One region of the Glutamicibacter sp. genome, then DNA from elsewhere that is predicted to be linked to it. Evidence: riboswitches for the same ligand, from Rfam matches in the RefSeq annotation. Region 1 holds a riboswitch; each other region holds the start of a gene.
The links. Region 1 has a riboswitch for S-adenosylmethionine ahead of ACRDT3_RS15985 (acyl-CoA dehydrogenase family protein). Riboswitches for the same ligand answer to the same signal wherever they lie in the genome.
Positions count from the first base shown of each region.

Region 1 (2,195 bases):
CCGGTCCAGGTTGCAGCCGCTTCTGGTGGAAGAGGCGCCCAGTGCGTCGAAGAGCTTGCTGGTCACGCCGATGACCAGTGGCTGCACCACGGTTTGCGCGCGGTTGGCGGCCAGCTCGCATACTGCGTAGCGTTCCTCGTCGTTCAGTCCCGGATCGCCCAAGGCGGCTTCAACTTCAAGGACTGCGCCGATCACCACGGAATCGGCCGCGAAGGACTCCGCGGAAACTTCGCCCACCAGCTGGAGGACCTGGGGTTCCTGGTATACCGGCACCCCAGTTCCGGTGGTGAAGATGCGCGTGCGCGCCTGCACCGCGCTGCGCAGGTCGTTCAGTGCGGCGCGGGCGATGCCGGCCTGCACGGCCATGAGCACCAGCTGGAAGATCGCCGCTTCGGAGTCATTGGTCTGCTGCGGCATGAAGCAATCCACCGGGACCTGGTGGAATTCGGTGGTACCGGTTCCGGTGAGCCCTTGGCCGAATCCATCCCAGTCGTCGAGGATCTTGACGCCGCTGCGCTGGGTGGAGACCACAGCGATCTGGCGGCCGGCGAGCTCCGGGTGGGCCACTGCAACGGTGGTCCAGTCGGCGAAAATGGTGCCGGTGCAGTAGTACTTTTCGCCGTCGATCACCCAGCGTCCATCCAAGACGCTGGCCTTGGTGTTCAAGGTGCCCAGGGCGTTGCCGCCGCGTTCGGTGTAGGCGTTGCCGATAATCTGCCCGGCAGCGATGCGAGCGACCCACTTCTTGCGCAGTTCTTCGTCATCCAGCGCCAAGACGTTCTCAACGAATGCGATATGCGCGCGCCACAGCTGGCCTACGTGGGAGTCCGCCTCGGAAAGCTCGATGAGCAAGCGGAAGACATCCACCAGCCGTGCACCATAGCCCCCGTCGGCAACGGAAAGGCGCAGCGCGCCGAAACGCTCGCGATTCAGCAGGCCTACCTGCTCGAATGGAAGCACGCGGTTAAGGTCGCGGTCCTTGGCGGTCGCGGCGATCTGCGCAAAAACGGGGCGGAAGATTTCGGCCAGCCGGTCGTACTGCTCGTCCGCGCTTGGTCCGGGGGTGATTTTCAGCAATTGCCTAGTCGGCAGCTGTTCTTCAAACTTGTCCAGGTCCAGCGCGGTGACCTGCGAAGGGTCACTGAGCTGATTGAAGTCCAGCCCGAGGGCATTGTGCGATTCACCAATAGGCATCAGGGTTCTCAATTCTTTCCATCGGTCCTGGCGGTAGCACCGTCCCGCTCTTCGGGTGGTTGCTGCGGCGTCGTGGAGCCAGATCTCTCAGCCGCTCTGGATGGGTCGTGATTCATTTGTAACGGTAATATTCCGGTGTTTCCAAGCCACGAAGTCACATTTCGCCTCAGAACCCGAAGGGCCCATCCTCAAATTTCACAGCCTACCCCCCGTCCTGCCGAAGATGAGTTGCAAAGTTTTGCCTAATGTCGACCAAACCGACCTTCAATAAAATAAATAACGAAATTTCTGGGCAATGTGACGTAGTTGTCGAAGATTTTTTCATATTACGCGAGATTTGCGTTCAAATCGTTCGACTCGTTGTAATAGATGAGTAACCATCCCGAGCGGCCGAGAGATCTGGCTCTTTGACGCCGCAGCAACCACCTTCGGAGCTCTTGCTCCGCAGGCCGGTGCTACCGCCAGGACCGATGGAGATGAACATGGCTCTTACCATTGCAGCGCCCGAGGCAGCTTCAGCCGCCTCAGCTTCAAGTGCCCTGGACGTGCAGTTCAGCAACGTGTCCCGGACCTTCACCACCAAGAAGGAAAGCCGCACCGTCCTAGCCGATATCAACCTGCGAATTCCAGCGGGCCAAGTTGTGGCAATTCTTGGAGCCAGCGGCTGCGGAAAATCCACGCTGCTGCGTTCAGTCTCGGGCTTGGACCACCCCTCTACCGGTGCCATCCGCACCGGCGCCAGCGAGGTCAACGGCATCAACGAGCTATGCGCCGTTGCTTTCCAGGAGCCCCGGCTGCTGCCATGGCGTTCGGTTCGCCAGAACATTTCACTGGGCCTGGCGCCGGGAACCGATAAGCGCTCCGGTGACGCGCTGATCGATGAATTGATCGAACTGACCGGGCTAAGCCATGCAGCCAGCCTGCGCCCGCGCGAGATCTCCGGAGGCATGGCCCAGCGTGTTTCGCTGGCTCGCGCACTGGCCCGCCGCCCGGGTGTATTG
Region 1 covers NZ_JBOGEG010000035.1:35,124-37,318, reverse strand. Annotated here, with positions in the region: gene ACRDT3_RS15985 (acyl-CoA dehydrogenase family protein) at 1-1,194, opposite strand, end outside; SAM riboswitch class I at 1,210-1,301, opposite strand; SAM riboswitch class I at 1,569-1,671, shown strand; gene ACRDT3_RS15980 (ABC transporter ATP-binding protein) at 1,677-2,195, shown strand, end outside.

Region 2 (2,195 bases), on a different contig from region 1:
CAGCGGACTGGGCTTGGGCCTGGCCGTGCCATTCTTGATCGCTGCTGCGCTGAAGTCCGCGCAGGGCTCGTCCACCGTTTCAATGGTGACCACTTCTGCTCTGGTCGCCCCGATGCTCGGTTCGCTTGGCTTGGATTCGCAGCTGGGCATGGTGCTTACCGTGCTGGCTGTCGGTGCCGGTGCAATGGTTGTTTCGCATGCAAACGACTCGTACTTCTGGGTTGTTTCGCAACTCAGCCGGATTCCGGTCATCACCGCGTACAAGACCTTGAGCGTGGCGACCGCCATCCAGGGCACCGCGGCATTTGTGACCGTACTGATCCTCGGATCCGTGCTGCTGTAGCAGCATGCCCACCGCGCAAGAAACGGATCGCACCATCGGTTGATGGGGCGATCCGTTTCTTTAAGCAGTATTGGAGTGGCTACGGCGGGCAGCCTAGATGCTGCGCGCAGCCTTATTCGCGTGAGAAGCCGAAACTATCAGCAGGGTGATGACCGCGAGGTAGCCGGCACCGGTCGCGGCGAAGGAGAGAGCCAATTGGCCCAATGCGCCGAGAACTGCGGCGATGGCCAGCGCCGCCCAGCCAGCCCACGAGGCAGCGGCAACCAGCGGAGCAGCCTGCTGATGCCCGGCAAGCCATGCATCGTCGCTGGCCAAGGTGTGGCGCGTCCTGATGCCGATCGCCGCATTGCGAGCAAGCTTGCGGTCCCGCGCCATCGGCGCGAGAAATCCTGCCACCAAAGTTATGATCAGCAACCCGAAAATGAACGCAATGACACTTACTGGATCCACTTGCCGTCCGTTCTGCGAGGCCTTCTTGAAAAGCCATTCTATCAATCGCGCTTTTAACCAATCGTCCCAAGGGAGCTGACCATCCGCGCTCGCAAAAAGCGCCGTGGACTTGGGTTTCGGATAGGCAGTGACGTAATAAGAAGGTCATATGAAGCACATCCGCCGGGGTTTGGACATGTCCGATGGGTCGAAGATGACGTAGTTTGTCCTTCGGTTCCTCCGTATGACAAAACCCTTTCCACACCCTGTCCGAGGATGCTTGACTCAGAGCACAACCCATCCAGAGCGGCTGAGAGACCTGGCTCCGAGACGCCGCAGCAAGCCTGTATTCCACAGGTAGTGCTACCGCCAGGATCGATGGATCCGCAGACTTTCTGCGTCCTTCGGAACCCGCAACTGACAGGGAGAAGAAGATGACTGTACTGAGCACCGAACTGCCGAGAGTTCCCTACACCGGGAACGCCGACAACGCCGAACTGGCCAACTGGCGCGCAGTGGCCGAACAATTGGCAAGCAACCTGGCCGCAGACGCGCTGGATCGCGACCGCAAGAACGAGCAGCCTTTCGCCGAAGTACGGCAGCTGCGCGAAGCAGGACTGCTGAACCTGCTGGTCCCCGCAGAATTCGGGGGAGCAGGAGCCCATTGGGAAACAGCCTTCGAAGTAGTGCGCATCCTTGCCGCGGCCGATGGCTCCATCTCGCAGCTGCTGGCATACCACTACATCAACCAGTCCGGCATCGCGTTCTACGCACCGGTTGAATCCCAAGCTGCCTGGTGGAAGCGAACCGTGCAGGGCGGCTGGCTTTGGGGCGACTCGGTGAACCCCGTTGACCCTGATTTGCGGCTCACTGCGGACGGCGATGGCTACCGGCTGAATGGGGTCAAGCGTTTCTCCACGGGTTCCGGCGTCGGCGAGGTCATTGTCATCAATGCCCTGGTGGAGGGCGGCGACTATGATGGCCAGATTCTTGCGTTCGTCTTGCCACGGGATATCGAGGGCCTGGAAATCGTTGATGACTGGGACTACCTGGGCCAGCGGCTCAGCGCCTCGAATTCCCTGAACTACCACAACGTGCGGCTTGAAGCCGGAGACTTGCTCGGATTCGTCACCGATGAGCCGGTCTCCACCTTGCTCACCCCAGGCATCCAGCTGGCGTTTGCCAACTTCTACCTAGGGATCGCCGAAGGTGCATTGGCCCGCGGCAAGCAGATCTTGCTGGGCCGCAAGAATGCCTGGCTGTTCTCGCAGGCAGAGACCTACTCGCAGGATCCGATTTTCCAGCGCACCGTCGGAGAGCTCAAGGCGCGCACCGCCGCGGTGGCGGCGTTGGCCGAGAAGCTGGGACGCAAATTCGATGCACTGCTGTCCAAGGGCGCGCACGTCACCCAGGCTGAGCGTGC
Region 2 covers NZ_JBOGEG010000010.1:67,978-70,172, reverse strand. Annotated here, with positions in the region: gene ACRDT3_RS08565 (GntP family permease) at 1-343, shown strand, start outside; gene ACRDT3_RS08560 (SdpI family protein) at 437-793, opposite strand; SAM riboswitch class I at 1,067-1,157, shown strand; gene ACRDT3_RS08555 (acyl-CoA dehydrogenase family protein) at 1,207-2,195, shown strand, end outside.
Region 2: another riboswitch for S-adenosylmethionine. It lies ahead of ACRDT3_RS08555 (acyl-CoA dehydrogenase family protein); the one in region 1 lies ahead of ACRDT3_RS15985 (acyl-CoA dehydrogenase family protein).

Region 3 (2,195 bases), on a different contig from region 1:
TGGGAAGGGCCCTGGTGGAGGCTGCGGTCATGTGGCTGCGGGATCGTGGCGTGCCCAAGGTGCAGCTCATGGTCCGCGGGGAAAACTCTGCCGTCATCGACTTCTATGAACGCCTGGGTTTCGAAGACCAGCAGGTCGTGGTCCTGGGAAAACGCTTGGACCGGTCTTAACGAAAAGAAAGTAGGTGGGGACGCCATTGTCCCCGCCTACTTGCATTCGCTCCAGAACGTCCTACAGCACCACGGTGCCGGACTCGGTTTCAAAGGTTACCGACATGATGCCCGGAGTGCCATTCGGCGCTTCATATTGCATGGTGACAGCGCCCAAATTGACGTTCTGCGGTTGGCCCAGCCAATCCAGCACCCGTTCACGCGAGCCGGCGATGGCGATCTGGCTGATGGCGCCGGCAGGTTCCAGCGCCTTGGAAGGATGCAGCTCCTCGGATCCTTCATCCCAGGAAATCAGGTACGGGCACTGTGGATCGGCGATCAGGCCCTTGATGCCAATTTGCTGCCAGGTCAGTTCGCGGCCATCAGGGAACTTTCGGTTGCCCGGCACTGACTTGCGGCCCAAGCGATCTTCGGCACTGGACAGATCCTCCACCGAGACGCACCAGCCCATCCAGCCGCCACCGAGCTCCGAACGGGCGCGAACTGCCTGCCCGAAGGGCGCCTTGTCGCTGGCCGGGTGGTTCAGGACTTCAACCACCTCAAGGTACTGGCCGTGCTTGAGCGGGAAGATGACATTGCGTGTTCCGAATCGTGGATGCACGCCTCCCTTGACGAATTCCAGTCCCAAGGACTCGGAGATTCTTTCAGCGGTTGGCAACAGCCCGTCCGGGCCGCATGCATAACTTACGTGATCTAGCCTCATCATGTGCCCATCATGGCAACATGTGATGCGAGTCTCTACTTAGGGTTGCCTAAGTGGACGGATGCTATCGAATACTCTGCGATGAACCTGCAGTATTCGCGAAATATGACCGATTGAGTCCACTGTCCGGCCCTGGCGTTGCAAAGATCTTCGGTTTTCGGGCAAACTGGTAGCAGGTCATGAGTCCCAGTAACAAGCCCCGGCTTACTGGGCGGCAACCCTCCAACCGCGGTGGGGTGCCCCGGGTGAAGACCTGGCCCTTGAATGCACAAGGCATCAAGGACAAGCGCGGGTTACCCCCTGGAAGTCGTCACGATACGGTGCTTCCTGTCGGTGTCTTTTCAGCGGCGTACCCCCATAGTCATGAAACGCTATTTGGAGGAAACCATGAGCAACAACTGGTCATTTGAAACCCGTCAGATCCACTCCGGCCAGACCCCGGATCCGACTACCGGAGCACGTGCTCTCCCGATTTTCCAAACCACTTCCTTCGTCTTCCCAAGCGCCCAGAGCGCTGCTGCACGTTTCGCGCTGCAGGAACTGGAACCGATCTACACCCGTATCGGCAACCCCACCACCGACGCGGTGGAAACCCGCATCGCTGACCTGGAAGGCGGCGTAGGCGCACTGCTGCTCTCTTCGGGACAGGCTGCCACCACCCTGGCCATCCTGAACTTGGCGGAAGCCGGCGACCACCTGGTTGCCAGCCCGAGCCTGTATGGCGGAACCCAGAACCTGCTCAAGCACACGCTGAAGCGCCTGGGCATTGAGGTCAGCTTCGTCTCCGACCCGGATAACCTGGACGATTGGCGTGCCGCGGTTCGCCCGAACACCAAGGCCTTCTTCGGCGAAAGCATCTCCAACCCGCGACAGGATGTCCTGAATATCGAGGGCATTTCGGAGATCGCCCACGAAGCCGGTGTGCCGCTGCTGGTGGACAACACCCTGGCCACGCCGTACCTGATCCGCCCAATCGAGTGGGGCGCGGATATCGTGATCCACTCGGCCACCAAGTTCCTTGGCGGCCACGGCAATGCCATTGCCGGTGTCATCGTGGACTCGGGCAACTTCGACTTCGCCCAGGACGCCGCACGCTTCCCGGGCTTCAACACCCCGGACGAGTCCTACAACGGCCTGGTCTTCGCCCGCGACCTGGGTGTCAACGGCATCCTAGGCGCCAATCTTGCCTACATCCTCAAGGCCCGCGTGCAGTTGCTGCGCGATTTGGGTTCCTCGGTTGCGCCATTCAACGCGTTCTTGATCGCGCAGGGTCTGGAAACCTTGTCGCTGCGCATTGAGCGCCACGGTCAGAATGCCGTTGA
Region 3 covers NZ_JBOGEG010000002.1:200,318-202,512, forward strand. Annotated here, with positions in the region: gene ACRDT3_RS03005 (GNAT family acetyltransferase) at 1-170, shown strand, start outside; gene ACRDT3_RS03010 (VOC family protein) at 232-876, opposite strand; SAM riboswitch class IV at 1,049-1,168, shown strand; gene ACRDT3_RS03015 (bifunctional o-acetylhomoserine/o-acetylserine sulfhydrylase) at 1,261-2,195, shown strand, end outside.
Region 3: another riboswitch for S-adenosylmethionine. It lies ahead of ACRDT3_RS03015 (bifunctional o-acetylhomoserine/o-acetylserine sulfhydrylase); the one in region 1 lies ahead of ACRDT3_RS15985 (acyl-CoA dehydrogenase family protein).

Region 4 (2,195 bases), on a different contig from region 1:
CCGCATAATCGGCACGGGCGGCAGCGCTGATTTTGCCCTCGCCCGCTGCACCGAGCACCATGCCGCTGTTGAGGTAGCCCATCAGCTGGTCGGTGTAGTTCTCGATGTACCACCCATTGCGCAACAGCACGTAGTCGATGCCGGATCCGGCAAGCAGGCGCTCGGTGGCGATGTGCTCGTCGGCGAGCTTCATGCCGCCGGTCAGGGCGTTGGCAATGGAGGTGTAGGCGATCAGCGAGACATCCATGTGCTTGGCTGCGTTGATGACGTTCTCGTGCTGGGCGACGCGCTGGCCTACTTTGCTGGCCGAGATCAGCAGCAGCTTGTCTACGCCTTCGAGTGCGGACACCAGAGTTGGCTGGGCGTTGTAATCGGCAACGCGGGTTTCCAAGCCTTTGCCCGCCAGCGGTTCCAGCTTCTGCTCGGAGCGGCCAATGGCGACCAGGTCAGCGGCATTCGCCCCACGAGCCAGCAATGCGTCGATGACTAGATTTCCAAGCTGTCCGGTGGCACCGGTAATTGCGATCTTCATGAGGTCCTCTCGTTGGTCTGCAATCCACTACAACCATCGAAGGCATCGCCGAATTCCCCACCCATGATTGCTGGGGAAAGTCAGCGAGCGGGGGCAGAACTCCAAAGGTTCCGTCATAGAAGGGAAAAGTAGCGAAATATGTCAGATTGCTACGTGGATTGTTGCGCGATTTCCATGTGGAACCGGCCGGACTATGACTTGATGACGCCGATTGAAGTAACGCTTGCCGGCCTGCGGGCATGGACTACAGACTTGAATTGTTCGGCTCGTACAACCGAACACACACCATCCAGAGCGACTGAGAGATCTGGCTCAACGACGTCGCAGCAACCACCCGAAAGGGAGCGGTGCTACAGCCAGGACCGATGGAGTACTTTCACTTCGCGACGGAAAATCTGTGGATCACAGATGATTCTCGCGAGGTACGCTCCGCACAACCACGCACCAAGGGAGCGATGATGATTCGTCTTGAAAACGTAACGACCGCTTTTGGCAAGAGCAAAGATCAATTCACAGCCGTCAAGGATGTCTCACTGGAAATCCAGGCCGGAACCATCCACGGAATTATCGGATTTTCCGGTGCCGGCAAATCAACGCTGTTGCGCAATATCAATTTGCTGCAGCGTCCCACGTCGGGCCAGGTCATCGTGGACGGCGTCGAGCTGACCGGGCTCAGTGAAGGAGACCTGCGAAAGCAGCGCCACGAAATCGGGATGATTTTCCAGCACTTCAACCTGCTTAACAATCGCACCGCGCAACAGAATGTCGAGCTGAATCTGAAGTTCGCCGGTGTTCCGAAAAAGCAACGCCGTGAACGCGCGCTGGAAGCGCTGTCCATTGTAGACCTCGCTGACAAGGCCACCGCCTATCCTGGACAGCTTTCGGGCGGCCAGAAACAGCGCATCGCCATTGCCCGCGCGCTGGTCACCGAACCCAAGGTCCTGCTGTGCGATGAGCCAACCAGTGCCGTGGATCCAAGAACGACAACCTCGGTGCTGCAGTACCTCAGCGACATCAACGCCAGCCTTGGCATCACCACCGTCATCGTCACCCACGAGATGAACGTCATTAAAGCCATTGCCGACAAGGTTTCGGTCATGGAAGACGGAGCGGTAGTCGAAGAGTTCGCCTTGAGCTCGCTGCAAGAACCAAGCTTTGAACCGACGACGCCAATCGGCCGCTACCTGATCAGTGACGAAATCACGCTGACCCGCCAGCCCAAGCAGGCCCAAGCCCTCGCTGCCACCGTAGCCCGCGTATAGAGAACCTGGATTACCAATGAACTTCACGACAGTAGTGCTAGCCACGAGCAACGGCAGCGCAGCAGCTTTCAACCTTGACCGCATCATCGAACTTGCCCCGGAAATCTGGGTGGCCATGGCGCAGACCTTTGCGATGCTGCTGGTCTCCATCCCGATCGCGATTCTCCTGGGAACCCCGCTGGGTATTTGGCTGTACTCAATGTCTCCCAACGGTTTGCGCCCACGTCCGCGACTGCACCGAATCGTTGACGGGCTGGTCAATACGATCCGTTCCTTCCCATTCCTCATACTGCTGATCGCCATCATCCCGTTCACCCGATTTGTTGTGGGAACCACCATCGGCACCGCGGCGGTTATCGTGCCGCTGACCATCAATGCGATCCCCTATTTCGCCCGCTTTG
Region 4 covers NZ_JBOGEG010000026.1:51,392-53,586, reverse strand. Annotated here, with positions in the region: gene ACRDT3_RS14215 (NAD(P)H-binding protein) at 1-532, opposite strand, end outside; SAM riboswitch class I at 815-904, shown strand; gene ACRDT3_RS14210 (methionine ABC transporter ATP-binding protein) at 988-1,794, shown strand; gene ACRDT3_RS14205 (methionine ABC transporter permease) at 1,811-2,195, shown strand, end outside.
Region 4: another riboswitch for S-adenosylmethionine. It lies ahead of ACRDT3_RS14210 (methionine ABC transporter ATP-binding protein); the one in region 1 lies ahead of ACRDT3_RS15985 (acyl-CoA dehydrogenase family protein).